2 regions of the Endozoicomonas sp. ALD068 genome follow, and region 2 is predicted to be linked to the other one. Evidence: predicted binding sites of a transcription regulator. Region 2 holds the regulator's gene; the other holds the start of a gene.
What was found. Region 2 encodes sigma-54, which starts transcription at its own class of promoters, with help from an activator protein. Its sites were predicted from a motif close to TGGCACNNNNNTTGCTNT; they were not measured.
Positions count from the first base shown of each region.

Region 1: a site for sigma-54 is predicted at 8,192-8,209, ahead of ACO6V5_RS11500 (ANTAR domain-containing response regulator). Genes of this name have one in related genera too.

Region 1 is NZ_JBLYNU010000004.1:3,316,449-3,331,692, reverse strand. It holds gene murJ (murein biosynthesis integral membrane protein MurJ) at 170-1,753, shown strand; gene ribF (bifunctional riboflavin kinase/FAD synthetase) at 1,934-2,857, shown strand; gene ileS (isoleucine--tRNA ligase) at 3,026-5,863, shown strand; gene lspA (signal peptidase II) at 6,096-6,590, shown strand; gene ACO6V5_RS11510 (FKBP-type peptidyl-prolyl cis-trans isomerase) at 6,687-7,157, shown strand; gene ispH (4-hydroxy-3-methylbut-2-enyl diphosphate reductase) at 7,154-8,098, shown strand; gene ACO6V5_RS11500 (ANTAR domain-containing response regulator) at 8,276-8,848, shown strand; gene ACO6V5_RS11495 (CmpA/NrtA family ABC transporter substrate-binding protein) at 9,300-10,643, shown strand; gene ACO6V5_RS11490 (ABC transporter permease) at 10,795-11,793, shown strand; gene ACO6V5_RS11485 (ABC transporter ATP-binding protein) at 11,812-12,681, shown strand; gene ACO6V5_RS11480 (alginate export family protein) at 12,809-14,020, shown strand; gene ACO6V5_RS11475 (D-hexose-6-phosphate mutarotase) at 14,329-15,189, shown strand; gene ACO6V5_RS11470 (type IV pilin protein) at 15,240-15,244, opposite strand, start outside.
Region 2 is NZ_JBLYNU010000004.1:6,869,675-6,884,918, reverse strand. It holds gene mlaD (outer membrane lipid asymmetry maintenance protein MlaD) at 1-81, opposite strand, end outside; gene mlaE (lipid asymmetry maintenance ABC transporter permease subunit MlaE) at 83-877, opposite strand; gene ACO6V5_RS24865 (ATP-binding cassette domain-containing protein) at 874-1,689, opposite strand; gene ACO6V5_RS24860 (calcium/sodium antiporter) at 2,085-3,035, shown strand; gene ACO6V5_RS24855 (KpsF/GutQ family sugar-phosphate isomerase) at 3,281-4,255, shown strand; gene ACO6V5_RS24850 (KdsC family phosphatase) at 4,255-4,788, shown strand; gene lptC (LPS export ABC transporter periplasmic protein LptC) at 5,107-5,679, shown strand; gene lptA (lipopolysaccharide transport periplasmic protein LptA) at 5,663-6,250, shown strand; gene lptB (LPS export ABC transporter ATP-binding protein) at 6,351-7,076, shown strand; gene ACO6V5_RS24830 (RNA polymerase factor sigma-54) at 7,334-8,788, shown strand; gene hpf (ribosome hibernation-promoting factor, HPF/YfiA family) at 8,959-9,270, shown strand; gene ACO6V5_RS24820 (PTS sugar transporter subunit IIA) at 9,285-9,737, shown strand; gene rapZ (RNase adapter RapZ) at 10,003-10,860, shown strand; gene ACO6V5_RS24810 (HPr family phosphocarrier protein) at 10,860-11,129, shown strand; gene mgtE (magnesium transporter) at 11,318-12,676, shown strand; gene ACO6V5_RS24800 (hypothetical protein) at 12,751-13,008, opposite strand; gene ACO6V5_RS24795 (AAA family ATPase) at 13,001-13,243, opposite strand; gene pmbA (metalloprotease PmbA) at 13,292-14,647, opposite strand; gene yjgA (ribosome biogenesis factor YjgA) at 14,855-15,244, shown strand, end outside.

The sequences.
Region 1 (15,244 bases), 3.6 Mb from region 2:
TCTCACCAGTGCCATACCCATACAGTCAAGTCGCGGAATCATGCCTATTTGGACAAGGGTTGTCAATAAGGCTTCCTGGCGCTATGGCGTGCAAACCCGAATGGTGAGGCTGTTAATAACTTTGACAACTCAGTACTATTATCGGTTTTTGATCGTTTGAGCGACCTGAATGTCCACAGAAAACTTATCAGACAGTCCTCAGAAGAGTGAAGCTGAGGATAAATCACCCAGTTTGCTGAGGTCGAGCCTGGTCGTGGGCATAATGACCATGCTTTCCCGGATTTTGGGGTTGGCCAGAGATGTGGTTATTGCTGGGTATTTTGGTTCCACATCGTCAGCAGATGCGTTTTTTGTTGCCTTCAAGATTCCAAATTTTCTTCGTCGACTGTTTGCTGAGGGGGCTTTCTCCCAGGCATTTGTGCCGGTGTTGTCAGAGTATCGTACTAAACGCAGCTTTGATGAGGTGCGCTATCTGATCAGTCGGGTCAGTGGCACTCTGGCAGGTTTGCTGCTGTTGGTGACCCTGGTCTGCATGTTGGCCTCTCCCCTGTTAATCCGCCTGTTTGCTCCGGGTTTTATGGATTATCCCGAAAAACTGTTGTTGGCTCAGGAGATGTTGAGGATTACCTTTCCCTATCTTCTGTTGATCTCGCTGACGGCTCTGGCGGGCTCCATTCTGAATAGTTACAACCGCTTTGCAGTACCTGCGTTTACCCCGGTTCTGCTGAATCTCAGCATGATTGGCTCTACTGTATTGCTGTCGCAATGGTTTGATGAGCCTGTCATGGCTCTGGCCTGGGGTGTGGTGATTGCCGGCGTGTCACAGTTGTTATTGCAAATTCCTTTTTTATTGCAGATTCGCTTGCTGCCAGCTCCCGGGTGGGGACATAAGCATGAGGGTGTAAGGCGTATCATGAAACTGATGATTCCAGCGTTGTTTGGGGTGTCTGTCAGTCAGGTCAACTTATTACTGGATACGGTGCTGGCGTCTTTTCTGGAAACCGGGAGTGTCTCCTGGCTTTATTACTCAGACCGTTTGTCTGAACTGCCGCTGGGTGTTTTCGGTATTGCTATTGCCACAGTGATTCTTCCAAGCCTCTCTCGCAAGCATGCTGATGACCACGGAGATCAGTTTTCCAAAACCCTGGACTGGGCAATTCGTCTTGTCCTGTTGATTGGCGTTCCGGCGGGCATTGCGCTGTTCATTCTGTCAGAGCCTCTGTTGGCAACATTGTTCGACTACGGTGAGATGCAGAACCGGGACGTTATTATGGCGGGTATGAGTCTTCGGGCTTATTCCCTGGGATTGATTGCTTTTATGCTGATCAAGGTGCTTGCACCCGGCTACTTTGCCCGTCAGGACACCAAAACTCCGGTCAAGATTGCCATCATTGCGATGGTGGCCAATATGGCTTTTAATCTGATGTTGGTTTTCTGGCTTAAACATGCGGGTCTGGCCCTGGCTACTACCCTGTCTGCTTTCCTGAATGCCGGACTATTGTTCTGGGGGTTAAAGCGTTCCGGTGTATTCACTCCTGAATCGGGGTGGTGGTCGTTCTGCGGGCGACTGATCTTTGCCAATCTCGCAATGGCGGTGCTACTGCTCTGGATGGCGGGTGACGCTGCCTGGTGGCTGGATGCAACGCTCTGGCAGCGAGTGTTTGAAATGGCGAAAGTGGTTGCTGCCGGGCTTGCTGTTTACGCAACGGCCTTACTGGTTGTCGGTTTGCGCCCTGTTCACTTCAGGCATTAATGAGCAGTGTCTGGCGGGCAGTTTTTTACTGTCTGTCAGGCTTCCTTTCAGTACTTTTCCGGGCGACAGATTCAACCCGGGAAAAAAGAGCGGTGATTTGATGAACATGGCTCTTAAGTACAAAACGCTCCTGAGATATAATCCCTGCCTTTGCCAGCCTAACAGAGAATAGACCGCCTAATGCAGTTGATTCGCGGAATGCACAATATCAGACCGGAGCATCGCGCCTGTGTTGCGACTATTGGTAATTTTGATGGTGTTCATCTTGGACACCGGACTATCCTGGAGACACTGCGGCAGCAAGCTTTCGAGTTGGATGTCAGGATTTGTGTGATCACTTTTGAACCTCAGCCCCGGGAATATTTTCAGGGCGATCAGGCACCGGCAAGACTGACTAACCTGAGAGAGAAACTGACACTTCTGGAAGAAGCCGGTGTAGATCAGGTACTGTGCCTGCCTTTCAATCAGAAACTGCAAAACCTGACACCGGATGATTTTGTTATGAAGGTGCTGGTGGATGGACTGGATATACGCTATCTGATAGTGGGAGATGATTTCCGTTACGGATTGAAGCGGCAGGGAAATTTTGCGCACCTGAGAAAGATGGGCGATCAATTCGGGTTCGAGGTGTGCGACACCCGAACGGTATCTATGGATATGGACCGTATCAGCAGTACCCGGATTCGTGAGCAGTTGGCGAGTGTGAGTCTGGATGCGGCAGAGAAATTGTTAGGACGTCCCTTCACCATGATGGGGCGTGTTACAAAAGGCCAGCAGTTGGGCAGGCAGTTGGGCTTTCCAACTGCGAATATACGTGTCTGCAGGCGGACACTGCCTATACAGGGAGTGTTTGCAGTCAGGGCATGGTTCGATGGCCGAAGCTATGATGCGGTGGCTAACCTGGGTGTCAGGCCAACCGTGAATGCCACCCGTGCCATGCTGGAAGTGCACCTTCTGGACTATCAGGGTGACCTGTATGGCCACACCCTGCGGGTAGAATTTATCAAGAAGATCCGCAGTGAGAAAAAGTTTGAATCGCTGGATGCTCTCAAGGCAGCGATTGCTGATGATGTGGAAGCCGCAAGAAGCTTCTTTCATCAATGAGCCGGATTCAAAAAAGCTGTTTCACGAATACTCAGAAAAACAGCTTGTGAGAAGATTGCTGAGAAACATCGTCTGGAACTTCCGGGCGAGTTTCTTGAAACAGTTTGGGATGACGAGCTTTGGGCCTGTTTGTCTGGCCCGCAAGACGTGTGATGATGAGATCCAACTATGACCGACTATAAGCATACATTGAACTTGCCGGAGACTGATTTCCCAATGCGTGGAAATCTGGCCAAGCGTGAGCCTGAAATGCTCAAGCGCTGGTACGACGAAGCGCTTTACGAAGAGATTCGCAAGGTGTCCGAAGGTCGTGACAAGTTCATTCTGCATGATGGCCCTCCTTATGCCAATGGCGACATCCATATCGGTCACGCGGTCAATAAAATCATTAAGGACATGATCATCAAGTCCAAAACCCTGAGCGGTTTTGATGCTCCCTACGTGCCGGGCTGGGACTGCCACGGCCTGCCGATTGAACATAAAGTGGAAGGCATGTTGGGCAAGGCGGGCGATAAGGTTGATTTTAAAACCTTCCGTGCCAAGTGCCGGGAGTATGCCGCCAAGCAGGTCAATGGTCAGCGTGAAGATTTCAAACGCATGGGCATCCTGGGTAGCTGGGATAAGCCTTACCTGACCATGGACTTCCAGACCGAAGCCGACATTATCCGGGCCTTGGGTAAAATAGCCGACAACGGTCATCTGGTGAAAGGTTATAAGCCTGTTTATTGGAGTGTGGTTGGGGGGTCTGCATTGGCTGAGGCTGAAGTGGAATACCAGGAAAAAACCTCTACCCAGGTTGATGTGCGTTACGCCGCTCTGGACGAAGCTGATCTACTGTCTGCTTTTGATTTTGACAATGATGGCAAAGGTAATGAGCAGGGTGAAGGCGAAGTAGCCGTTGTTATCTGGACCACAACGCCATGGACTCTGCCATCCTCCCAGGCAGTAACACTGGGTGCAGAATTGGGTTATGCACTGATTCAGTGTCAGGTCAACGGTCAGCCTGCACGACTGATTCTGGGCGAACAGTTGGTTGAGTCTGCCATGCAACGCTACGGTATTGAAGACTACACTATCATTGCCCGTAGTCTGGGAGCCCGGCTTGAAGGCAAAAAAGTAGCCCATCCATTCTATCATCGTGAAATCCCCCTGATTCTGGGTGATCATGTCACCACCGACGCCGGTACCGGCTCTGTACATACTGCACCTGACCATGGTGTCGATGACTTTAACGTTGGTAAAAAGTACGGCATTGGCACACTGAACTATCTGGATGATGCCGGTCTCTATCGCAGTCATGTTGAACGTTTTGCCGGAGAGCATGTTTACAAGGTTGATCCAAAGGTTGTTGAAACGTTAGAAGAAAATGGTCGTCTTTTGGCTCAGGCCAAAATGGTGCACAGCTATCCACACTGCTGGAGAACCAAAACGCCCCTGATTTTCCGTGCTACACCGCAATGGTTTATCAGTATGGAAAAAGAAGGCCTGCTAAACACAGCCATGAAATCTCTGGATAATGTCAGGTTCACTCCAGACTGGGGTCGTAACCGTATGGAGTCCATGCTGGGCCAGAGCCCTGACTGGTGTATCTCTCGTCAGCGTACCTGGGGTGTGCCCATTGCTCTGTTTATTCACAAGGAAACCGAAGAGTTGCATCCTGATACCTCTGCACTCATTGAAAAAGTGGCCTTGAAAGTCGAGCAGAAAGGTATGGATGCCTGGTTTGATCTGGAGCCTGCTGATCTGTTATCAGCAGAAGATGCTGAGCACTATGTGAAGGTGACAGACACTCTGGATGTATGGTTTGACTCCGGTGTCACCCACTACTCTGTGTTGGATCGTCGCGAAGATTTGCAGTCCCCTGCAGATATCTATGTAGAAGGATCTGACCAGCACCGTGGCTGGTTTCAGTCTTCCCTGAAGACCGGCATTGCTACTAAAGGTGTGCCACCCTACAAGCAGCTTCTGACCCATGGCTTCACGGTGGATGCCAATGGTCGCAAGATGTCCAAGTCTTTGGGCAATGTTATCGCCCCCCAGAAGGTATTCAAGTCACTGGGTGCAGATATTTTACGTCTCTGGGTGTCTGCAACAGACTACACCGCAGAAATGACCGTGTCTGATGAAATCCTCAAGCGCACGGCAGACAGCTATCGTCGTATTCGTAATACGGCTCGTTTCCTGCTGTCTAACCTAAACGGCTTCAACCCTGAAACCGACAGTGTAGCCTGGGATGATATGCTGTCTCTTGATCGCTGGGCCGTTGGCCGTGCCATGGGTCTGCAGAAGGAAGTCATTGACGCCTATGACAGCTATAACTTCCTTAATGTTTACCAGAAAGTTCATAATTTCTGCTCTCTGGATTTGGGTGGTTTCTATCTGGACATCATCAAGGATCGTCAGTATACAACCCGGTCAGATAGTCTGGCGCGTCGCAGCTGTCAGACGGCTATGTTCCATATTGTTGAAGCCTTTGCCCGGTGGATTGCTCCCATCACCAGCTTTACGGCCGATGAGATCTGGCAGTCCATTCCTGGCTCGCGCAGCAAGTCTGTTCTGCTGGAAACCTGGTATGAAGACCTGAAAAGCCTGGAAGGTGATGAATTGGGTGCAGATTACTGGAACTCTGTCATGGCCGTAAAACACGCCGTCAATAAGGCGCTTGAAGATGCTCGTAAAGAAAGTGTGATCGGTGGCGGATTGGAAGCAGAAGTGACCTTGTTTGCCAGTGATGAGCTGTTGGAAAAGCTGGGCAAACTAGGCGATGAACTGCGCTTTGTCCTGATTACTTCCAAGGCTGAACTCAAGCCTCTGCCTGAAGCTGTGAAGGCTGTGGATACCGAAGTTGAGGGTTTGAAGGTTGCTGTTCGCAAGTCAGTGCATGAGAAGTGTGATCGTTGCTGGCACCGTCGTGAAGACGTTGGAACTATTGAAGCACACACTTCACTCTGCGGGCGTTGTGTTGAAAATGTTGACGGTGAAGGTGAGGTCAGAAGGTTTGCCTGATTGATCGTCATGAATCAGAGATGCCCGATAGCGTTCGGGCATTTTTTTCATTCACTGTTGCTCTATTTTTTGACTGCATGAACAGTCAGACGGACAAGGAAAAGTCACCTTCTCCGGTTATAGACATAGAGCTTTATCTTCTATTTCGGTTTGTAACCATATCGACATTTATACGACTCGGCATAAGATTTAACTGGGACTCACTAAAACAGATTAAAAGGGCCTCAACAGTATGAGAAAAAAATCCTGGGGAATGCTCCACTGGTTGTGGATAAGTGGAGTGGTTCTGATTCTGGATCAGGTGGTCAAGCATCGCATTGTGGACAGCTTATACCTTTATGAGCAGGTGCCTGTCATTCCTTCCTTTTTCTCGCTGACTCTGGCCTATAATACTGGCGCCGCATTCAGTTTTCTGAGTGATCAGGGTGGCTGGCAACGGTGGCTTTTTGTGGGGGTAGCATCCGTCGTCAGCCTGATGTTGGTCATCTGGCTTGCCCGAATGAAGAGAGAAGAAAGTTGGCAGGCCTGCTCAATGGCTCTGATACTGGGAGGTGCACTGGGCAATCTTTATGATCGGATCATGAATGGTTACGTCGTGGATTTTCTGCTGGTGTATCATGACGGTTGGTATTTCCCGTCCTTCAACCTGGCGGATATGGCCATAACCTCCGGTGCAGCCATGTTGGTTCTGGATATCTTCCGGCCTCAGCATAACAGTCATAGCTGAAATTATGCTGGACTACGGGGCACCTGGAGTCTTTAAGATGGCGGCAATCGTTGTCTGTGTATGAATGGATTTTTCGAAAGCGGGTATAGAAAAACAATGTCTGATGTTGTGGTAGGACCGGGAAGGCAGGTAACACTGCACTTTGCCCTGAAACTGGAAGACGGGCAGGTGGTAGACAGTAATTTTGATGGCCAGCCTGCTACATTTGTCGTGGGGGATGGGAACCTGCCTCAGGGTTTTGAGCAGGTGATTTATGGCTTGTCCGAGGGTGACCAGGGCAGCTTCAGAATCCCACCCGTCGGTGCTTTTGGTATGCCTAATCCCGAGAACATCAGGGAGTTTACCAGAGACACATTCTCTGATGATATGGAGTTGCAGGTAGGTTTAGTCGTTTCTTTTGCTGATGCCGCCAACTCTGAGCTGGCTGGCGTCATTACCGGTTTGACAGAGAGCCATGTTGAAGTGGACTTTAATCATCCACTGGCGGGTAAAGAACTGTTGTTTGAAGTGAAGGTTCTGAATATCACTCAAGCGATTCATACACCAGACAAGAGCGCAGAGGCATGAAAATCAGGCTGGCAAATCCCCGGGGATTCTGTGCAGGCGTTGACCGGGCTATCGACATCGTAAACCGGGCTCTGGATGTTTTTGAGCCTCCTATTTATGTGCGTCACGAAGTCGTTCACAACAAGTTTGTGGTAGAAAACCTCAAACAGCGTGGTGCCATATTTGTCGAGGAGCTCCATCAGATACCGGATGATTCTATTGTTATTTTCAGTGCTCACGGTGTTTCCAAAGCAGTCGAAGCAGAGGCTGCCCGTCGTGGTTTGAAAGTCTTTGATGCCTCTTGTCCTCTGGTCAAAAAAGTCCATATGGAAGTTGTGCGTTACTCTCGGGATAGTATGGAGTGTATTCTGATTGGTCACGATGGTCACCCTGAGGTGGAAGGTACCATGGGCCAGTACGACGACTCTAAAGGCGGGAAGATGTACCTCGTCGAAACAGAAGACGATGTTCGGAAACTGACAGTGAAAGATCCGAAACATCTTGCTTATGTTACACAGACGACACTGTCTATGGATGATACCGCCAGGGTGATTGATGCACTGAGGGCCAAGTTCCCTGAAATTAATGGGCCGCGCAAAGACGATATCTGCTACGCCACTCAAAATCGTCAAGATGCCGTGAGGGCTCTGTCATCTGAATGCGATGCAGTCTTTGTGGTAGGTTCGGTGAACAGTTCCAACTCCAACCGCCTTAGAGAATTAGCCGAAAGAACAGGCGCATCAGCATATCTTGTTGACGGAGCCCAGGATATTCAGCCTGAATGGTTGGAAGGCAGACAGAGTCTGGGCATTACCGCAGGCGCTTCAGCCCCTGAAGTGCTGGTAAAAGGTGTCATCAATCGGTTGATTGAATTAGGCGCCGAAGAGCCCGAAGAACTGGAAGGGGAACAAGAGAATATTGTTTTTAGCATGCCCAAAGAGCTCCGGATGGTAGAAGTCTGACACATCCAATTGGCCAGGCATCAGGCATTTGCATCGATTTCGTTTCCGGAACAGCTGGCTGATTCTGAATGCTAAACCCGTTCCTCATTGCTCTGGTACAGCCCTTGCTTAAAAATAGCCTGTGAATAGTTATCTTTTCAGGGATATAGAGTGTTACAGGCTATGGATTCAGTGTTGTTGATTGGAGACCGTTCGGCTCGACTGTCTGTTTTAAACCAGGCACTGAATGAGTTTGGCTACCAAGTCATTAAACGACAGGGGCAGAATGAGGACCTGCTGACCCTTGTGCCCGACCTCTCGCCCGATATTCTGGTGATTGGTCTGGATAAGCCTGCCCCCTCACTTCTGGAAAAGCTGGCTCTGATCAATAAGACCTCTCCACTCCCTGTCGTAATGTTTGTTGAGCAAACCACTGACAACATCGTCCAGCAAGCCACACGATCCGGCGTTAATGCCTATATCGTGGCTGATCTGCAGCCTCAGCGCCTCAAAACCATTATTGATGTGGCCGTTGCCCGTTTTCAGGAATACCAGTCATTGAAAGATGAGCTGGAGCGGACCCGGAGTCGTCTGGAAGATCGAAAGCTACTGGACAAGGCTAAGGGGTTGCTGATGTCCAGACAGGGGATCAGTGAAGACCGGGCTTATAAAAAGTTAAGAAAGATGGCTATGGATAACGGTCAAACTCTGGCAGCTGTGGCCAGAAATGTTATTGATGTTTTCAACATGCTGGAAGAAAAAGCGTCATGATCGGAAGATTGCTCGTTGTTGGTGCGCAATTTCAGTGTCGTGCACCAAACCGAAATAAAAATGAAACAAAATTGAAAAAAGATCAGAGTTAGAGGCCGAAATTAGTTGGCACGAAGAATGCTTTAACTCAGCTACAACAATAAAAAATGTTCCTGCCAAGGGCGGCAGGAGCAGGCATTCGCAACAAAGACGTTGTGAAAGAGAGCAAAGGCGCTCATCGCTATCCGGAAAAATTTCCAGGTAGCGGTGGGCGCCTTTTTTTTTACATGGATGTACCGAACCCCTGAAATGCGTGACGACAAGGTGATGGAGCGATGTATGAGCCAGAGCCGAAAAGGCATTTCAGGGGGCGGTGCAGAATAATAAATCTTTAGGTAGCAGGGCAGTGAGCTATCAGTAGAGATATTTGGAGTGACAAATGAAGTGGTTCAGACCCTTTAAGTCGGTGGCAATGAGTGCCCTGATTAGCGTCAGTGGTCTTGTGTCAATGCAGGCAAATGCCGAGTTGGGTTATCCAGAAAAAGAAGAACTGAGGTTTGGTTTTATCAAACTGACGGACATGGCACCTATAGCCATTGCGTACGAAAAAGGCTACTTCGAAGATGAAGGCTTGTACGTCACCATAGAAGCTCAGGCAAACTGGAAAGTATTGCTCGATGGTGTCATCGATGGACGGCTCGATGGCGCGCACATGCTGGCCGGTCAGCCTATTGCTGCGACCATGGGTTATGGTACAAAAGCGGAAATCATCACTCCGTTTTCCATGGATCTGAACGGTAATGGTATCACTGTTTCCAATGAAATCTGGAAACAGATGAAACCGAATATTCCCAAGCGGGCAGACGGCAAGCCTCAGCATCCCATCAAGGCGGATGCTCTGAAACCCGTTGTTGAAAAGTACAAAGACGACGGCAAACCATTCAACATGGGTATGGTCTTCCCGGTCTCCACACACAACTATGAATTAAGATATTGGTTAGCAGCGGGTGGCATTCACCCCGGATATTATGCTCCGCACAAGGGGGATACCTCAGGTCAGATTAATGCTGACGCACTGCTATCGGTGACTCCGCCACCTCAGATGCCAGCCACTATGGAGGCGGGCACTATCTATGGTTACTGTGTAGGTGAGCCCTGGAACCAGCAGGCTGTCTTCAAAAACATCGGTGTTCCTGTTGTTACGGATTACGAGATCTGGAAAGACAATCCGGAGAAAGTGTTCGGTATTACCAAAGCCTTTGCCGAAAAATACCCCAACACCACTATTCGTCTGACTCGCGCACTGATCCGTGCTGCCAAATGGTTGGATGAAAACAACAACGCCAACCGTCCTGAGGCTGTGAAAATACTTTCCCAGTCCAATTATGTAGGTGCTGACTACGACGTGATTGCCAACAGCATGACCGGTACTTTCGAATATGAGAAAGGTGACAAACGTGAAGTACCTGATTTCAACGTCTTCTTCCGTTACAACGCTACTTATCCCTACTACTCTGATGCGATCTGGTATCTGACCCAGATGCGTCGCTGGGGACAGATTTCTGAAGATAAACCCGATTCCTGGTACGTCGACATTGCCAAGAAAGTTTATCGCCCGGATATCTATGAAGCAGCTGCCAGGTCCCTGATCGAAGACAAATTGGCCAAGGTTAGCGACTTCCCGAACTTTGCAGAAGAAGACGGGTTCAGAAATCCACAGACCCACTTTATTGACGGCATCGTCTACAACGGCAAGAAGCCTAATGAGTACATCAACAAGTTCAGTATTGGTCTGAAGCAGGGCGACAAGATTTGATTTTGTTGTGAATGGATCAGCCTTGTGGTTGATCCATTCAAGCTCGGGCTGATGATTTTGAAAATACAGCCCCATCACGATTTGTGCACTGTTTTATGTTCTGGGATGGGCTGAATTTTCCGCTCAAGGCTGTTTGGGGGAGAGAACCAACATGACAACTGAAACTGCGTTGGCCAATAACAATACTAACAAGCCAATTATTTCTGAAAATCTTAAAACAACAATAATAATAACCTTTAAAACCCTGTTGATTCCTTTTGCCGGCATCCTGGTCTTTCTGATGATTTGGTCAGGGGTCGCCAGCAAAATTGATACATCACTGGGCCAATTTCCCGGACCCTCGGCAGTCTGGGAGCAAATGGGGTCGCTCTATGAAGAACACAGCGCCGAACGATTCAAAGAGCAGGCCTTCTATGAGCGACAAGAGAAGCGTATCGAAGCCAGACTGGCCAAGGACCCGGATTACGTACCCAAAATTCGTGCCTACACCGGTAAAGAAACGTTTCTGGACCAGATCTTCACCAGCCTTATCACTGTGCTGAGTGGATTTGTCCTGGCAGCAGTCATCGCCATACCCCTGGGGATTGCCATAGGACTGAATAAAACCCTGAATGCGGCAGTGAATCCTGTTATTCAGATTTTTAAACCGGTTTCTCCCCTGGCTTGGCTACCTTTGGTGACCATGGTCGTCAGTGCTGTGTATGTCAGTCCTGACCCTTTGGTAGCCAAGTCCTTTTTAAATTCCATGATTACCGTCACGCTCTGTTGTCTGTGGCCCATGGTAATCAACACTTCAGTGGGCGTTTCTTCTATTGAGAAGGATCTGGTGAATGTCAGCCGTGTGCTGAGACTGCCAGCCCTGAAGCATGTGCAGAAAATTGTTCTGCCCGCTTCCATACCGATGATTTTCACCGGCATGAGATTGTCGTTAGGGGTTGCCTGGATGGTTCTGATCGCTGCGGAAATGCTGGCTCAGAACCCCGGTCTTGGAAAGTTCGTCTGGGATGAGTTCCAGAATGGCAGCTCCAACTCTCTGGCCCGGATTATGGTGGCCGTTATCGTCATCGGGTTTATCGGTTTTCTGCTGGATCGCACCATGCTTCAGCTGCAGCGCTTTGTCTCCTGGGACAAGGCCGGCATAGTCAGTTAATTCACGGAGGTGACGGACATGAACTCTCAAAAAGCAGCAGGCACTCTATTAGACATAAGCCATATCGACATGGTGTTTGATACACCAAAAGGACCTTTCACGGCACTCAAAGGCGTGGACCTGAAGATCAGTAAAGGAGAATTTGTTTCGCTGATTGGTCATTCGGGGTGTGGTAAGTCAACCGTATTGAACATTGTTGCCGGGCTTTACCAGGCCACTACCGGGGGTGTAGTCCTTAACGGTAAGGAGGTCAGGGAACCGGGACCGGAAAGAGCCGTGGTGTTCCAGAATCATTCTCTGCTGCCCTGGCTGACAGCCTATCAGAACGTTGAGCTGGCGGTTAAGCAGGTATTTGGACGCTCAAAAAGCAAGTCTGAAACAAAAGAATGGATAGAGCACAACCTGGAATTGGTGCACATGGAACATGCCATGCACAAGCGACCTGATGAAATTTCCGGAGGTATGAAGCAGCGTGTCGGCATTGCCAGGGCACTGTCCATGCAGCCGGAAATTTTGTTGATGGATGAACCTTTCGGTGCCCTTGATGCCCTGACCCGGGCTCATATGCAGGACTCTTTGATGGAGATCCAGCAGGAGCTGAATAACACCGTCATCATGATTACCCATGATGTGGATGAAGCCGTACTGCTCTCGGATCGCATCGTCATGATGACCAATGGGCCAGAAGCCACTATTGGCGAAATTCTTGACATCAATCTGGAACGTCCCAGAGATCGTCTGGCTCTGGCAGAAGACCTTGAGTATACCCGTCTGCGCTCTGAAGTATTGAAGTTCCTCTATGAGAAACAGCGCAAGGTGGAAAACATCAGCAAGCATAAAAAGAAAAAAGAAGCTTCCAGCAGTAAGGAAAGCTTTCAGGCCGCGTAGTATCCGGGGGATATAACGCAGCTCAATCAACAATAACAAAAATAAATCAGCAATGAGCGAGAAAAATAATTTTTTGTCGTCCATGCGATAAAAGGCTTTTCACAACAAAAAAACGGAGTTTAAGTCCTTGAAACACACAAAGGTAACATTACTGGCAGCGGCTATTGCGGGGGCAGCTGCTGTCTCAACAACTCAGGTTCAGGCTGACGAATTTATAGAAGCGCTTACCGGCGGAGAGGCGTATGGTGACTTCAGGCTCAGATACGAAACGGTTGATCAGGACAATACCCTGAAAGATGGCAAAGCACTGACCCTTCGCTCTCGACTGGGATACAAGACAGGGGATTACTACGGTTTCTCTGGCCTTTTGGAATTTGAAGATTCAAGGTCTATAGCGGGTATCGATGATTACAATGATGCGGTTGGCAATGGTGCTGACTATTCCGTGATTGCTGATCCGGAAGTGACCGAAGTCGATCAGGCATTTATTCAATATAAAATGGAAGGGCTGACAGCCAAGCTCGGAAGACAGGTTATCGCTTATGATAATCAACGTTTTGTTGGGCATGTGGGCTGGCGACAGGATCGACAAACCTTTAATGCATTCAGCGCTGATTATATGCCGGTTGAAGGACTGTCACTGAAATACGCCTACATCAACAAACGCAACCGGATTTTTGCGGAAGAAAAGGATCTGAGATCCAAGGATCATTTGCTCAACGCTTCTTATGCCACACCCTTAGGAAAACTGACCGGCTATGCATACTTGCTTGAGTTGGATGATGATACCGACAACAGTCTGGATACCTACGGCGTGCGACTCTCAGGTTCCGCAGATGTCAGTGACCTGAAACTCCTCTACACCGGAGAGTTTGCCACTCAGGAGTCCGAATCAGGCTCAGATAAATACGACGCCAATTTCTACTTTGTCGAGGGTGGAGTAGCGATATTCGGTATTACCACCAAAGTGGGTTATGAAGTACTGGGCTCCGATGATGGCAATTATGGCTTCTCGACGCCGCTTGCTACTGCTCATAAGTTCAATGGTTGGGCGGATCAGTTCCTGAGCACTCCTGCTCAGGGTCTTAAAGATCTTTATGCCACAGTTGGTGGCAAGCTTTTTGGTGGTAAGTGGTCGGTCACCTATCACGATTTTAGTGCTGATGAAGAGACCTCCACTATTGAAGATCTGGGTAAAGAGATCGACCTGGTCTACAGCAAGAAGTTTGGGAAGCACTATAACGCGGGTGTGAAATATGCTACCTATACTGCAGGCGATGATGCTGCTGGTAAGGTAGATACCGATAAACTCTGGTTGTGGGTGGGTTTAAGTTTCTGATAACAACGAAAAGGGAAGCCTGAGCTTCCCTTTCATAAAATAGTTATTGATCCCATATTCAATCCGGCTTAGCGGATGTCCAAAATACGATATTTATCGTCTACTTACCCAATTCTCTATCTGAAGTTTTGATACTCTTTCATAGTCTTGTAAATTTTTGGTTGCCACAATAAGTCCAGACTGACCGCATACCCTGCTATCAGTGTATCTGCAGGTATAGATGTAAATGCATGTGTCGATGAGGTGCCTGATCATGTCACAGAAATGTGGGTCTGTTATTCTGATGTTACAACTCAGGAAGTTTCGCTATGACTTTTCAAACGAATTCTGCTTTCAAACCCAGAATGATAGGCGCTGTGCCTGTTCTTGAAATCGACAATCCTTTTGCCAAAGCTATGATTTCCCTGCAGGGAGGGCAGGTTTTAAGTTATCAGCCAAAAGGTCAGGAGAAGGTCCTCTGGATGAGCCCGCTAGCGGATATGGTTGAGGGAAAAGCGATTCGTGGTGGCGTGCCCATTTGCTGGCCATGGTTTGGTCCTCGACAGGAAGGAGGCCCCAATCACGGTTTTGCCCGTACAGAGCTTTGGAAATTTGAGTTGACTGACACGCTGGAGACTGGCGAGACTCGAGTTGTTTTGTCATTACCAATTGACAGTATTCCGGAATGGGATGGTAAAGCAGGCCTAACTATAGAGATTATTGTTGGCAAAACACTAAGAATCAGTCTGACCTCGAGAAACACTGGAGCAGGAAAAGTTGAAATCAGTCAGGCATTGCATACTTATTTCACCGTATCAAACACGGACCTGATCTGGATTGAAGGACTGGATGGCAAGCGTTACCTGGATGAGACTGACGACAGCAGAGCCTGCATTCAGGAAGGGGATGTGATCATTCAGGGTGAAGTCGACAGAACCTATATTGATGATAGCGAAGCCTGCATCCTTCACGATCCTGGTTTGGGAAGAAAAATCACCATCAAAAAATCCGGCAGCAACGGCACAGTCGTCTGGAACCCGGGACCTGTTCGGGCAGAAAAAATGCATGATGTGCCTACTTTTGATTATAAGTCTATGGTTTGTGTGGAAACGATAACGTTGCCCCAGGTTTCTGTTGGGCTGGAACCGGGGGGGAGTCATGTTATGGTGGCTGAGATTTTTGTGGGGTGACTGGTTTTTTTGGAATGGAGCCCTCGGGTTTTTTGAGGGCTTTTTCAGAATTAGT
Region 2 (15,244 bases):
TTTTAGCGCCAGTACAACCAATGCCAGCATCCCGGCCAACATGAAACCGCCGACACTTATCTCTACCGTTCTCATCCGCATCTTAGAGTTCTCCAAACATGACAGCGGTCAAAATGAAATCCAGCCCCAGAATGGCCAGCGAAGAATAAACAACAGTCCTTGTTGTGGCCCTGCTGACCCCCTCTGAAGTGGGGATGGCATCATATCCTTGGAATACCGCTATCCAGGTCACGACAAAACCAAATACAAGACTTTTGATCAGCCCATTCCCTATATCCGCCGCCAGACTGACCGAAGCCTGCATAGTGGCCCAGAAAGAACCTTCATAAATACCCAGCCAATCCACGCCAACCATCACAGCTCCCAGTATACCGACCAGACTGAAAATGGCGGCCAGCAATGGCATGGAGATCACCCCTGCCCAGAAACGAGGCGCAATGACGCGCTTGAGTGGATCAACCCCGATCATTTCCATACTGGACAGTTGTTCTGTGGTTTTCATCAACCCTATTTCAGCCGTCAGAGCCGAACCTGCTCGTCCAGCAAACAACAAAGCTGTAACTACCGGCCCGAGTTCTCTCAAAAGGCTGAGAGCCACCATCTGCCCCACGGCATCTTCTGAGCCGTATCGTATCAGTATGTTGTAGCCCTGCAAGGCCAGCACCATACCAATAAACAGCCCTGACACGGTAACAATAATCAGCGACATGACACCGACACTGTATAACTGCTGAATCAACAAGGAGAATCGGTTACTGAAACCGGCTCGGGAGAAAATAGCCAGTACCAGAAAAATGCCTGCCCGGCCCATGGATTGAATCTGATCCAACCCAAAACGGCCGAGCTGCGATAATCTGTCAAGAATACCTGTGCTCATCCGGTCTCCCCACCCAGCAATACTTCTTTATAATCCGGTGCCGGATAATGGAATGGCACAGGACCATCAGATAGTCCGTTCATAAACTGTTTAACCCGGGAATCATTGGAATTCATAAGACGCTTCGGCTCACCCTGGCCAATAACTTCACCATCGGCTATCAGGTAGAGGTAGTCGGAGATTGACGCTGTTTCATGAAGATCGTGTGATACCACAATACTGGTAATATTCAGTGCTTCGTTCAACATTCTGATCAATTTTACCAGCACACCCATGGCTATAGGATCCTGCCCTACAAAAGGCTCGTCGTACATCACCATAGCCGGATCCAGTGCAATGGCTCTGGCCAGTGCCACACGACGGTTCATTCCACCTGACAGTTCTGCCGGCATCAACGACCAGGCCCCCCTTAGCCCTACCGCCTCCAGCTTCATAAAGACAATATCCCGAATCATCGGCTCAGCCAGTCTGGTATGAATGCGCAGAGGAAAGGCAACATTTTCAAACACCGACAAATCGGTAAAAAGCGCACCACTCTGAAAAAGCATGCCCATCTTACGACGGGTACGAAACAACTCTTCACGGGAGAGCAGATCGAGATTCTGGCCATCCACAAAGATCTGTCCGGAGTCAGGGCGAAGCTGACGTCCGATCAAACGTAATAACGTCGTTTTACCAGTACCCGATGGCCCCATAATACCCACCACCTTTCCTCTGGGAATGGCGATATCAACATTCTTGAAAATCGTTCGATCGCCTCGATGAAACGTCAAACCACGGATCTCAATAAAGTTATCACTTGCCTTTGTCATTGGAAGGCTATTCCTTGTCTATGTGTGGACTGCACTCAGTAGCAACCGCCGTCCCCTGGTAGCTTACCACCAACCCGCATCTAATTATGGCGACTTTCAGCTACCTTTTGAACTGTGGGAACGTATCCTTATCAGTATCACTGCATCCAAACAGCTTCTTTACCGGCTTTTTACTATCTTTTCACTATCAACAGACTTAGACTGGGCTTTTTTATCTAGAGTCCGTACTGGCAGAACAATGCTATATGAACCGATCCGTTCCGAGAATGACTGCTCCCTTTCTGATAATGGTTTTTTCACACAATAATGACTGAATAAAATCATCTTGCCGCTTCCAAGGTAAAAAAAAAAGTATCTCAGCCAATCATCCTGAATTAGAGAAGAGAATTTATCCTATGCTCATTGCCCTTGCTGCCATCCTGGTGGGTTTCATTATCCTGACCTGGAGTGCAGACCGTTTTGTTGCCGGTGCCGCTGCTACGGCCAGCAATCTGAACGTCTCAAGAATGTTAATCGGCCTGACAGTGGTCTCCATAGGCACCTCTGCACCTGAAATTCTGGTCTCTCTATCGGCTGCACTGCAAGGATTCCCGGGACTGGCCGTGGGCAATGCCATGGGTTCAAACATCGCCAACATCGGCCTGGTTCTGGGTGTTACTGCCCTGATAGCCCCCCTGCCTGTTAAAGCGGCTCTGACCAAGAGAGAAATTCCCCTTCTGTTGGTGATAACTATTATTTCCGGTCTCTGCATTGCCAATGGTTATCTGGGTCGAATAGATGGTTTGATTCTGCTGGCAGGCCTCGTCATTACCCTTTACCTGATGATCCACTGGCAGAAACAACACCCGGATGAGGCAGTGGTGGAAGATGAAGACATTCCAGAGCTGTCCTCAGCAAAAGCCTGGTTTATGCTGGGTTCTGGTCTTTTACTGTTGCTGGGCAGCTCACAGCTACTGGTATGGGGGGCCACCGAGATTGCTAAGGCCATGGGCATCAGCGACCTTGTGATCGGGTTGACGATTGTTGCCATTGGCACCAGTCTGCCAGAGCTGGCCGCATCCATCACCAGCGCTCTGAAAGGCCATCATGATATTGCCCTGGGTAATGTGATCGGCTCAAACACGTTTAACCTTCTGGCGGTTCTCTCCATGCCCGGACTGGTAGCTCCCGGAGCACTGGATCAGGCAGTTATCCTGCGGGATTATCCTGTTATGCTGGGCATGACAATATTGTTGACCCTGGTCTGCGTGATTGGCAGGAAACCTCGACATTTGGGCAGAATGACAGGCATTGCGCTGCTCTCAATATACTTTCTCTATGGTGCCTGGTTATTCATTCAGCACTGACTTTTTCAGGCAGGGCTGACCGGTCAGCTCTGCCTCCCGGGCTTCTCCATTTTAGCCCGTGTTAAGACTATCCTGCACGGCAACTGCTCCTGCATCCATGCGGTCGTGCGGTTGCGATAAGGTCTATAGTATCGGAATCAGGAGGAACTGATCATAGTGCACAGGTTTTAATGCAGAAATCCCGAACTGTTACTGTGGCGAAAGGCACTATAGAATAGCCGTGTCACAACTAATCTGTACGTAATATGACTACTGACGAGCCGTTCATCTCAATTGGTCGCCGCACCGTTACCATGGAACTGGAAGCTGTTCAGAGCCTGATAGACAGGATCGACAGCAGTTTTGCCAATGCCTGCCGTGTTATGCTTGAATGCCGTGGCCGGATTATTGTCGTTGGCATGGGCAAGTCGGGACATATTGCCCGCAAGCTTGCTGCAACCCTCGCCAGCACCGGCACCCCTGCCTACTTTGTACACCCCGGGGAAGCCAGCCATGGTGATATGGGAATGGTCACCCATGAAGACGTGGTTCTGGCTCTTTCCAATTCTGGCGAAACCAGCGAAGTCATTACTCTATTGCCCCTGCTGAAAAGACTGGGCACCCCCCTGATCAGCATGACCGGCAACCCGAATTCAACACTGGCGAAAGATGCTGAAGCCCATCTCAACACCGGGGTGGAAAAAGAAGCATGTCCTCTGGATCTCGCGCCTACCTCGAGCACGACCACAGCCCTGGTAATGGGCGACGCACTGGCCATTGCCCTGCTGGAAGCCCGCGGGTTTACTGCAGAAGACTTTGCTTTCTCTCACCCTGGTGGCTCTTTAGGTAAACGACTGCTTCTGAAAGTAAAAGACATCATGCACATTGGCAGACGGGTACCAGAAGTTCCCCTGGGCACACCAATGAGCGAAGCCCTGCTGGAAGTTACTCGCAAAGGCCTGGGCATGACCGCCATTGTCGATAACAAACGCCATGTCATTGGCATTTTCACCGATGGTGACCTGCGTCGGGCTCTGGACAAGGGCGTCGACCCCAAATCCACACTGATTGATGAAGTGATGACCAGCCACTGCAAAACCATCCACCCCGAGATTCTTGCGGCTGAAGCCCTGAAGATTATGGATGACCGGAAAATCAATGCTCTGATCTGTGTTGATGATGACAATGAACTGATCGGTGCCATTAATATGCACGACCTACTGAAGGCGGGCGTTGTATGATCAGTTCTTCACTACAATCTGCCGCCGCCAGGGTTCGTTTGGCTGTTTTTGATGTCGATGGTGTTCTCACTGACGGCAAACTGTTGTTTGGTGAGCATGGCGAATCAATGAAAATATTCAATACTCTCGACGGTCATGGCCTGAAAATGCTCAAGCAGTCGGGTGTAAAAACGGCCATCATCACCGGCCGTCGATCCGTATTTGTTGAAAAACGAGCCTCCGACCTGGGCGTAGATTTTCTCTATCAGGGCCGCGAAGACAAGTTTGTCGCTCTGAAAGAATTGCTTCAGGAAGAAGGGCAAGGTCTTAGCCTGGATGAAGTGGCCTACATCGGAGACGATCTGCCAGATCTTCCAGCCATTCGACAGGTTGGTTTTGGCTGCAGCGTTCCTAACGGGCACTACTACGTTCGTGAACACTCACCTGCTATCACTACTAATCGTGGCGGCGAAGGTGCAGCCAGAGAATTTTGTGATTTCATTCTTAAAGCCAAAGGCAAGCTGGATGACATGCTGGCCAGTTACCTGAAATAGAGAGTTAAAATACCCAAAATATCGCTGTGATAGTTTTCCACCATTACAGCGATACCTTTCCATTCAAGCGTTTCTTTGACGACAAGAAAGCACTACCGTTCAACTCTTCTTACGTAAGGCCGACAGCGAGTGTCTAGTATTTGAAAACATTCGTCTGCAGCCCCTGATGATCAAATAAAATCATGGTAAACTGAATTCATTTGCTGCGAAAATGCTGCCGACTGCACAAACCGGGCATCATTTTCCTGAATGGCCTTCTTTTGTCGGTATCTGCCTTTGCAGACTCTGACCAGATTGTGACCCGGAGCCAATGATCTGATGCCCAATCGGAACCTGATAATGATTGCTTTTCTGATGCTGATAATGGTCGGCGTTGGCTATTGGGCTTATGACAGCAAACTCCATGTTGGGGTTCAGAAAAAACAGCCTCTGGTTCGTGAGAACGCTGACTACTATTTCATTGACACCAGGGTCACCCAGTACAACAAAGAGGGCGAACTGGATTACATACTGGTCTCAGACAGTATCACCCATTACCCGCACAATGACACAACGTTGCTGCAAACCCCTCATCTGGAGAATTTCAATACCCCCGGAAAACCCATGGTGGCCGACGCCCTCTATGGCAAACTGTTGCCCGGCAGCGAGGATATAGAGCTCTGGGATGATGTGGTGATGACCCAGACGAACCTCGGCAATGGTAGTAAGGTTCGAATAGACACTGATTTCATGACCATATACTCTGAAAAGGATCTGGCAGTCACTGATCGACCGGTACTGATCACCAACGACACTGGACGTACGCGCGCCATTGGTATGGAGGCTTTCTTCAAGGAGAGTCTGGTTAAACTCAAGTCTAGGGTAAGAGGATTTCATGAGCCAAAGCCATGAACAGGCCAAGCGCCTTGATCCAAATGAGCGGCCAGACAGAAAGAGTCGTCGCAGAGGGGTCGAATATTACCTGATGCTGGGGGCCACGGTTCTGCTTCCAGTCATGGCACAAGCATTGCCATCTGACCGGCAGAAGCCTATTGAGATCGAGTCCAACACCGCCGATATCGATAACAAGAAAGGTGTATCCATCTATAAAGGCAATGTTGTGATGATTCAGGGCACCACCCGAATTACCGGAGACAAGGTGACCATCTATTCCGTCCAGCAGGAAGTTAAAAAAATTGTGGCAGAAGGCGACAAGGAAAGAGCTTACTACGAAGAACAGCAACCTGATGATCAGGGCATTCTGAAAGCCTGGGGTCATACTATCGATTATCAGGTGGCTGGCGATAAGATCCAACTGATCAAGCAGGCGCAGTTGACCCAGAAGGGTGATACCTTCACAGGTGAACGCATTGATTATGACCTGACCAAGCAGACCGTGAATGCCAAGGGCAGTGAGAACAAAAGCAACCCGGATGGTCGGGTCAAAATGATTTACCAACCCAAACCTGAGAGCAAGCAGTAGTACTCATATCCCATTACACTCACTGCTCAACGACTGAACAGGCTTGAAAGGGCTGCCAGAAAAACGACAGCTAACTTTTAAACAGGAAGACAAACTCCGGATGGCAACGCTTAAGGCAGAACATCTCAGTAAAAGCTACAAAGGCAGACAGGTCGTCAAAGATGTATCTCTGGCTGTCGACAGTGGTCAAATTGTCGGACTTCTTGGCCCCAACGGGGCAGGTAAAACTACCTGCTTCTACATGATTGTAGGTCTCGTAAAAGCAGACGGTGGACAGGTTGACCTTAGTGGCCAGAGTTTAACTCACGAACCTATGCATGGCCGGGCCAGAGCTGGCGTAGGTTATCTGCCACAGGAAGTTTCTATTTTCAGGAAATTGACGGTCACCGATAACCTGCTCTCGATATTGGAAACCCGTTCCGACCTTTCCCGGAAAGATCGCATCGCAAAAATGGAGTCATTGCTGGAAGAGTTTAATATCAATCATATCAGGGACAATCCGGGTATGAGCCTTTCCGGTGGTGAAAAGCGCAGGGTAGAAATTGCCCGAGCTCTTTGCACTGACCCAAAATTTATTCTGCTCGATGAACCTTTTGCCGGTGTTGACCCCATTTCTGTTGGTGACATCAAGGCCATTATCACGCACCTGAAAGCCCGGGACATCGGAGTCCTGATTACCGACCACAATGTCCGGGAGACACTGGATATCTGCGAGAAGGCCTACATTGTCAGCGAAGGCACTATTATTGCCGAGGGTGATAGTCAGACTGTCCTGGCTAATCAAAAGGTTCGTGACGTTTATCTCGGGCATCAGTTCAGTCTCTGATCATCTCTTGACTGGTCTCGCGAAAGAAGCGGGCAAAGATGTTGAGCTGATTTATTTTCATACTCTTGTTCTGAATGTTGCATGGCTGACTTGATGAATCACTTTCCCGAAGCTTCAGATGTGATTATAATCCCAGTGACATGGAGAGTAGCCCAATCAAAATAATGAGCAGACACTGAGATATAACTGTCAGGCGCTGATGGCATCAAATCTGGCACCCTCAGTGCAGACACCGAAGTAAAGGTATACAGTTGCCTATGAAGCCATCCTTACAGCTAAAAATGGGCCAGCAGCTGACCATGACACCTCAGCTGCAGCAGGCCATAAGGCTTCTGCAACTTTCCACTCTGGACCTTCAGCAGGAAATCCAGGAAGTTCTTGAATCCAATCCGATGCTGGAGTCTGAAGAGTCCGTTGAAGAACCACCTGCATCTGGTGATGAAGGGGAACAGCCTGTTGACTTCAATGAAAAAGCAGAACAGCCCCCGGAACCAGAAGAGCCCCAGTGGGCTGACAGCATACCCAATGACCTGCCCGTTGACTCCGGATGGGATGATGTCTATTCCAGCCTGCCCGCTGCAACCGATGAAGAACATGATCCTTTTGCCCGCTCCCGGGCCAATGAGTCCCTCCAGGACTATCTGGAATGGCAGTTAAACCTGACTCCCATGACTGACAGAGACAGGCTGATGGGCCTGGCTGTGATCGAAGCCATCAATAATGACGGGTACCTCACTCACTCCCTGGAAGAAATTTATCTCTCGCTACAGGAACAGGTAGAGGAACTGGCGTTTGAAGAACTTCAGGTCATGCAACGACGGATTCTTCACTTTGATCCGGTGGGTTGTGCCAGCGCCAACCTGAAAGAATGTCTCGAAGTTCAACTCAATCAACTGCCACAAGAAACCCACTTCCTGAAAGAAGCACGTCTGCTGATCCAGAATCATCTACAGGCTCTGGGTAGTCGTGACTATGCCCAAATCATGCGGCGTACCCGTCTCAAAGAACATCAACTGAGGGAAGCCCTTAGCCTTGTTCAAAGCCTCAACCCGAGGCCCGGATCAGAAATCGGCCAGGCGGACACGGAATACGTCACCCCCGATATTTCGGTCACCAAAGTCAGGGACCGCTGGGCGGTTGAACTGAACTCAGAATCCCTGCCCAGACTTCGCATCAACAACAATTACGCCTCAATGGTGCAACGTGCCAACAACAGTCGTGACAATGTCTTTATGAAGAACCAGCTGCAGGAAGCCCGCTGGTTTCTGAAAAACCTGCAAAGTCGTAACGAAACCTTACTGAAAGTAGCGGGCAAGATTGTTGAATTTCAGAAAGATTTTCTGGAGCAGGGTGAGCAGGCCATGAAGCCCCTGGTGTTGGCAGACATTGCTCAGGCGGTGGATATGCACGAGTCCACTATTTCCAGGGTCACTACACAGAAATACATGCACACTCCAAGAGGCGTGTTTGAGCTGAAATACTTTTTCTCCAGCCATGTCAGCACAGCCACTGGTGGAGAGTGCTCATCAACAGCCATCAGAGCCTTGATTAAAAAACTGGTATCCGATGAAAACCCTAAAAAACCACTGAGTGATAACAAAATCGCCGGCTTGCTGGGGGACCAGGGGATCAAAGTGGCCAGGAGAACCATCGCCAAATATCGTGAATCAATGAATATACCGCCATCGAATGAACGCAAGCAGCTTATCTGAGCCTTCAGCGATTGAGGTAACAAGCCCTTATACCACAAATCGCCCCATAGATTTTTTGTCTCAGAACAGCGCTAACTGTCATTGACAGTGATAGACTTTCAATCAGGGTTGCCCGTACAATCCCGGGGGCAGTCCAATGTCGAGAATCGGGATCAGCAGGAGAGCGTTACATGCAAGTCAACATCAGTGGACATCATGTAGAGGTGACTGAGGCTCTGAAAGATTATGTCACCAAGAAACTCGACCGCCTTGCCGCCCACTTTGATCAGATTACAAACGTTCAGGTCACTCTGAGTGTTGAGAAACTGAAGCACAAAGTGGAAGCGACTCTACATGTTCGTAGGGCGGATATTAATGCAACCGCTGAGGCTGAAGATATGTACGCTGCCATTGATGACATGTCGGACAAACTGGATCGACAACTGGTAAAACACAAAGAGAAAACGCTTGACCGGCTACAGGGTGCCAACGGCCGCCTGTAAGCATCGATCGTTGTATGATTATTGAAAACATTCTAACCCCCGGGCGCACCCTCTGCGATGTGCAGGGGGCCAGCAAAAAGAAAATCCTGGAAATTGTTGCGGAAATCATCAATGAGCATGTTCCCGCTATCAAAACCAAGGATCTGTTTAACAAGCTGATTAACAGAGAGCGACTCGGTACCACCGGTTTGGGCAAAGGCATAGCCCTGCCTCACTGTCGCTCCAGTGCTTGTCAGCATCCTACCGGACTTCTGATCAAACTGTCTGAACCCATAGATTTTGACTCTGTGGACAAGCAGCCGGTCGATCTGGTGTTCGCACTTATTGTTCCGGAAGAAAATACTCAGGAACATCTCAATATATTGCAGGCTGTCGCTGAGCGCTTTCAATCAGAAGTATTGTTAAGTCAGATGCGAGCGGCAGAAAATTCCGAGGCACTTTACAGCATCATCTGTTCCCCCGTTTAACGACTGTAGATAAAAAATATTTTGCTTGCTGATCTGATAACAGAAGCAGGCAAAATGTTTCTTGCTCAGAAATCCTTTCTTCTTCACTTTTGTCACTACAAAGCCTATTTATCCTTCAAAACTGCATGGAATAGAAATATCCGGACTATGCTAGAAATAAAAGAAAGCGACTGGTTCTAATCTCATTAGGTTTTGATAGACTTGCCTCACTCGGAACCAGGTGAGAGACCTGTTTACACAGTCAAACAATCGGGAAGGACACACCATGAAGCTGGTCATCATCAGTGGACGTTCAGGCTCCGGCAAAAGCTCCGCCCTTCACGCCCTTGAAGATGAGGGTTTTTACTGTGTAGACAACCTTCCTGCCAGCATGCTGAATGATCTGCCAACCAATCTTAAAAGCAACCTGGTCGAACCGCACCGTATGGCTGTCAGCCTCGATGTTCGTAATGTGCCCGGCTCTCTGGAACGCTTCCCGACATTGTTGGAAAAGTTGAAAAAACAGGGGGTTGAGTGTCAAGTAATCTTTCTCGACGCAGACAGCAACACCCTGATGAAGCGCTATAGTTCGACACGCCGTCGCCATCCTCTGAGCAATGACAAGGTTTCCCTGACAGAAGCCATTAATCTGGAAAAGAAACTGCTGGCCCCACTGGCTGAAGAAGCTGATATTAGGCTGGACACTTCGCCACTGTCTGTCCATGAAATCAGAGAACAGATAAGACAACGACTCTGCGGCTCCACCAGCAAAAGTATGACCCTGATGATTCAGTCCTTTGGCTTCAAGCACGGTATGCCAGTTGATGCCGACTACGTCTTTGATGTTCGCTGTCTGCCTAATCCTTTCTGGGTTGAAGCCTTAAGATCCTTCACTGGTCAGGATCAGCCAGTTAAAGATTTTCTGGCATCAGAACCCATGGTGAATGAGATGTTTGAAGATCTCAGCACATTCGTGGAAAAATGGTTACCAAGGTTCGAATCCGGACAGCGCAGTTATATGACGATTGCGATCGGATGTACCGGGGGGCAGCACCGTTCCGTATTTATTAGTGAAAAACTGGGCGAGTGGCTCAAAGAACGTTTTGACTGTGTTCAGGTCAGACATCGGGAGCTTTCCAAATAATGATCCAGAAGCAGATCACCATTATTAATAAACTTGGTTTACATGCTCGGGCAGCATCCAAATTTGTTTCTACAACGACGGCTTTTGCCAGCCAGGTGAAGGTGAGCTTTAACGGCCGTGAAGTGGATGGGAAAAGTATCATGGCCGTCATGATGCTGGCTGCTGGAAAAGGCTCTGTCCTTGATTTGACATTTGAAGGCCATGATGAAGAAGAGGCCTGTTCGGCTCTGTGCAATCTGATCAATGATTTTTTTGAAGAGGGTGAGTAGTCACCCTTTTCATCATTAAATCCCTGTTTATACTGGTCTCTCGAAAAGCTTTGCCAGAGATTGAAAGCCCGGCAAAGCTAACAAAGAATGACATGTGAAATGACTGAGTCTGACTATCAGACTTGATGGTTAAAAGAACAGAAGTTCGATACTCAGACACTTCTACCAAAAAAACCGGATACGCATCTATGGTTCAACAGCTACAACTGAGTATCGGAGACAAGGCATTTCAGGAGCTCAACGAAGCCCTTGAGCACGGTGTTTCTCCTGAACTCAGGCGTATGCTGAATGGTCTTCCGGCTCCGGATGCGGCACACCTGCTTGAATCTTCCCCTCCCAAACTTCGCAGCCTTCTCTGGCGCCTGATCGATCGAGAGATGGAAGGCGACGTATTGCAGGAGCTGAGCGACGAAGTCCGGCAGTTTTTCCTGGACAGGATGAATGTGGCAGAACTCAAAGTCATTACCGAAGGTCAGGACGTTGATGACATAGCTGACTTGCTACAGCAGCTACCCGACGCCATCACCCGAAAAGTGCTGGATTCTATGGACAGCCAGGACCGGCAACGGGTAGAAGCCGTTCTCTCTTATCCGGAAGACACAGCCGGTGGACTGATGAATACTGATGTCATCACCATCCGACCCAGCAGTACGCTTGATGTTGTGCTTCGTTACCTCAGGCGTCACAAGGATATTCCGGAGATGACAGACAGTCTGTTTGTCGTCAACCGCAGAGACGAATACATTGGGGCATTGCCTTTATCCGTTCTCCTGACCACATCCCCTTCAGCCACAGTTTTTGAAGTAATGCAGACCGATCTGAAACCTATCGCTGCCGATATGGAAGACAGCCAGGTTGCGCAATTGTTTGAACGGCAGGATCTGGTATCAGCACCAGTAGTTTCGGAGCATGGTCAGCTTCTAGGCCGCATTACGATTGACGACGTGGTAGATGTTATCCGGGAAGAAGCCGAACACTCCATGATGAGCATGGCAGGCCTGGATGACGATGAAGACACCTTTGCTCCCGCACTGAAGACAGCCCGTCGGCGTGCAGTCTGGCTGGGTATCAACCTGATAACAGCCTTTATTGCCGCTTCTGTCATAGGTATGTTTCAGGCTACCATAGACAAGGTCGTTGCCCTGGCTGTCCTGATGCCCATTGTTGCAGGAATGGGCGGCAATGCTGGCGGACAGGCTCTGACCCTGGTGATTCGGGGCATGGCACTGGGCCAGATCAGTCGGACCAACCTTCGATGGCTGCTCAGTCGTGAATTAATGGCAGGGTTTCTCAATGGCATACTCTGGGCTGCTCTGGTTTCCCTGATTGCCTACTTATGGTTTCATGACCCGGTCATTTCTCTGGTGATCGCCTGTGCTATGATCATCAATCTCAGCACTGCCGTTATTGTCGGTGCCAGCCTGCCCGTTGTTCTCAAATCCATGAACATAGATCCCGCATTAGCTGGCACCATAATACTAACGACAGTGTCCGATGTTGTTGGATTCCTATCCTTTCTGGGACTGGCGGCCTTGTTTTATGGCTGACACTGCAGTCTGTCTGCTAACTCTTTATCATTGAAACAGCTTTAACTGATCCTCAGTAGCGACATACAGCGGTGTCATCCCCAAAACCCTGGCTGCTGGACATTTGCAGGTCGGTTTTTTGGCAGTATCACTTGACTCACTATCAAACCCGCTTCCAGTGCTTTATTTTCAGCTTTGCTGACTGTTCGGATCTGGCTACCCTCTCTGCCGGGCTCCAAAATGATCACACTATTTGGATCAATACCCTCATTATTCAGTATTGCTTCACTGTGGGTACTTATGATGATTTGCCTTCTCCTTGTTTTTGTCTTTCTTTGAATTCGATCAATCATCAGGGGAGTTTGCTGCACTATGGAGTGATAATTCTGGCTCTTCCAATAGCAGAACCCCCATACCTTCCATCAAACTCCAAAGAATACCCAACAATCTCAACGTTCCATCAGAAAAGTGCTCTTCTGATTGCCACCCTGCATTTGGACGATAATGTTCATATTGTGCTTCCAGATGAGGTTGACCTCTTTCGTTCCGGATATATCTCAAACCTTTAAAAATGTGATTATCATTCATTTAACCTGCTTTTATACTCAGCCAAATAGATAACAGGCTGAACCCTTATCACTCACCCGCCAGAGTCATCTCACTGATCAGAATCGAACCGGTCTGAATACTCCCTCTGCGATCATAATCACTCCCTGCAGCCACCATATTCATAAACATATCTTTCAGGTTTCCAGCGATAGTCACTTCAGAGACAGGATGCTGTATTTCGCCATTTTCAACCCAATAGCCACCCGCACCTCTTGAGTAATCACCTGTGACAATATTCACACCCTGCCCCATCAACTCGGTCACCAGCAAGCCCGTTCCCATCTGTTTCAATAACTCTTCCCTGCCGCCTGCATTGCAGTCAAGGAACAGGTTATTGACACCCCCGGCATTAGCCGTACTCTTCATGCCCAGCTTACGGGCAGAATAAGTACTCAGGAGATAGCTGGCCAGAACGCCATCAGAGATAAAATCCTTGGCCCGGGTAGCCAAACCGTCATTATCAAAACTGGCCGAACCCAGTGCTTTTTTCAGGTATGGCTGCTCATGGATGCGCACCCAGTCAGGAAATATCTGCTTACCCAGATGATCCAGCAGAAATGAAGCCCGACGATAAAGGCTGCCACCACTGATACTCTCCAACAAGTGTGACACAAGGCCTGAAGCCACTTCTGCTGCAAACAGCACGGGCACCTGACCCGTAGGGACTTTACTGGCACCCAGCCGGGCCACCGTTCTTTCCGCTGCCTTGCGACCGACATCCGCAGCAGACTCAAGATCATTACCATCACGGGCGACGGTGTACCAATAATCTCTCTGCATTTCACCGGCTTTTTCACCAATCAATATACAACTCAGACTATGACGACTGGAAATATAGCTGCCTACAAAGCCGTGACTGTTCCCATATACACGACAGCCTTGATGAGTACCGACATTGGCACCGTCAGAATTCTTGATTTTACTACTAAACGATCTGCCAGCTTCCTCACACTTCAAAGCCAGCTCTATAGCCTCTTCTGCACCAACACCCCAAGGGTGATAAAGGTCCAGCTCTGGCAGTTCAGTCGCCATTAACTCTGCATCGGCAAGACCGGCACAGGGATCTTCCGAAGCATATCCAGCAATATCACAAGCTGCCTTCACCGTCTCCCTGATGGCTTCAGGTGTACTGTCTGAAGTACTGGCTGATCCTTTTTTCTTCCCCTGATAAACGGTGATACCGAAACCCTGATCACGGTTAAACTCCACTGTTTCAACATCACCCATTCTGACGCCCACCGAAAGACCTGCATCGAGACTGACACCGACTTCACAGGCATCTGTGCCCTGACGTCGGGCTTCAGCCAGAATATCCCTGACCAGGGTCTTCAGGCGATCCTCTTCAGAGCGGGGATCCAGTACAGCGTTGGTTTTATCACCCATGAAATTCCTGCCTTTCAGAATTATACGTGTAAGTCCTATTGTGCCGTGCCCAGCCACAAATGCCCATAGCGAAAGAAAAACAAACCATTCACCATAAGCACTATCACCATTGGCCCAAAACAAGTCTGGCAGCCTTCCTTCTACACTCATAGCTGAATATCCGTAACTGGAGTAAAATGCCTGCATCTCTCTAAGTAGACCTGAACCATGTCAGATCAAGACCTCTCCCCATTTGAAGACGACGCTGAAGAAATCATTTACGTCAGCAAATCCGAGCTCAAACGCGATATGGACGAGCTCAAGGCCATGGGTGCCCGCCTGATGGATATGAAGCCAGCCATGTTGGACAAGCTGCCCCTGAATGAACGCCTCAGGGAAGCGCTGGATGAGAGCAAGCGAATTAAAAGCAATAATGCCCGCAAACGGCACTTGGGCTTCATAGGCAAATTAATGCGAGACCAGGAGCTGGAACCCATCCAGAAATATCTCGACAGCCTGGATTCCACCAGTGAGGAATACAGCCGTCGCTTTCATCAATTGGAGCGCTGGCGTGACCGGTTGATAAACGAGGGGCATGAGGTGCTCACCGAATACCTC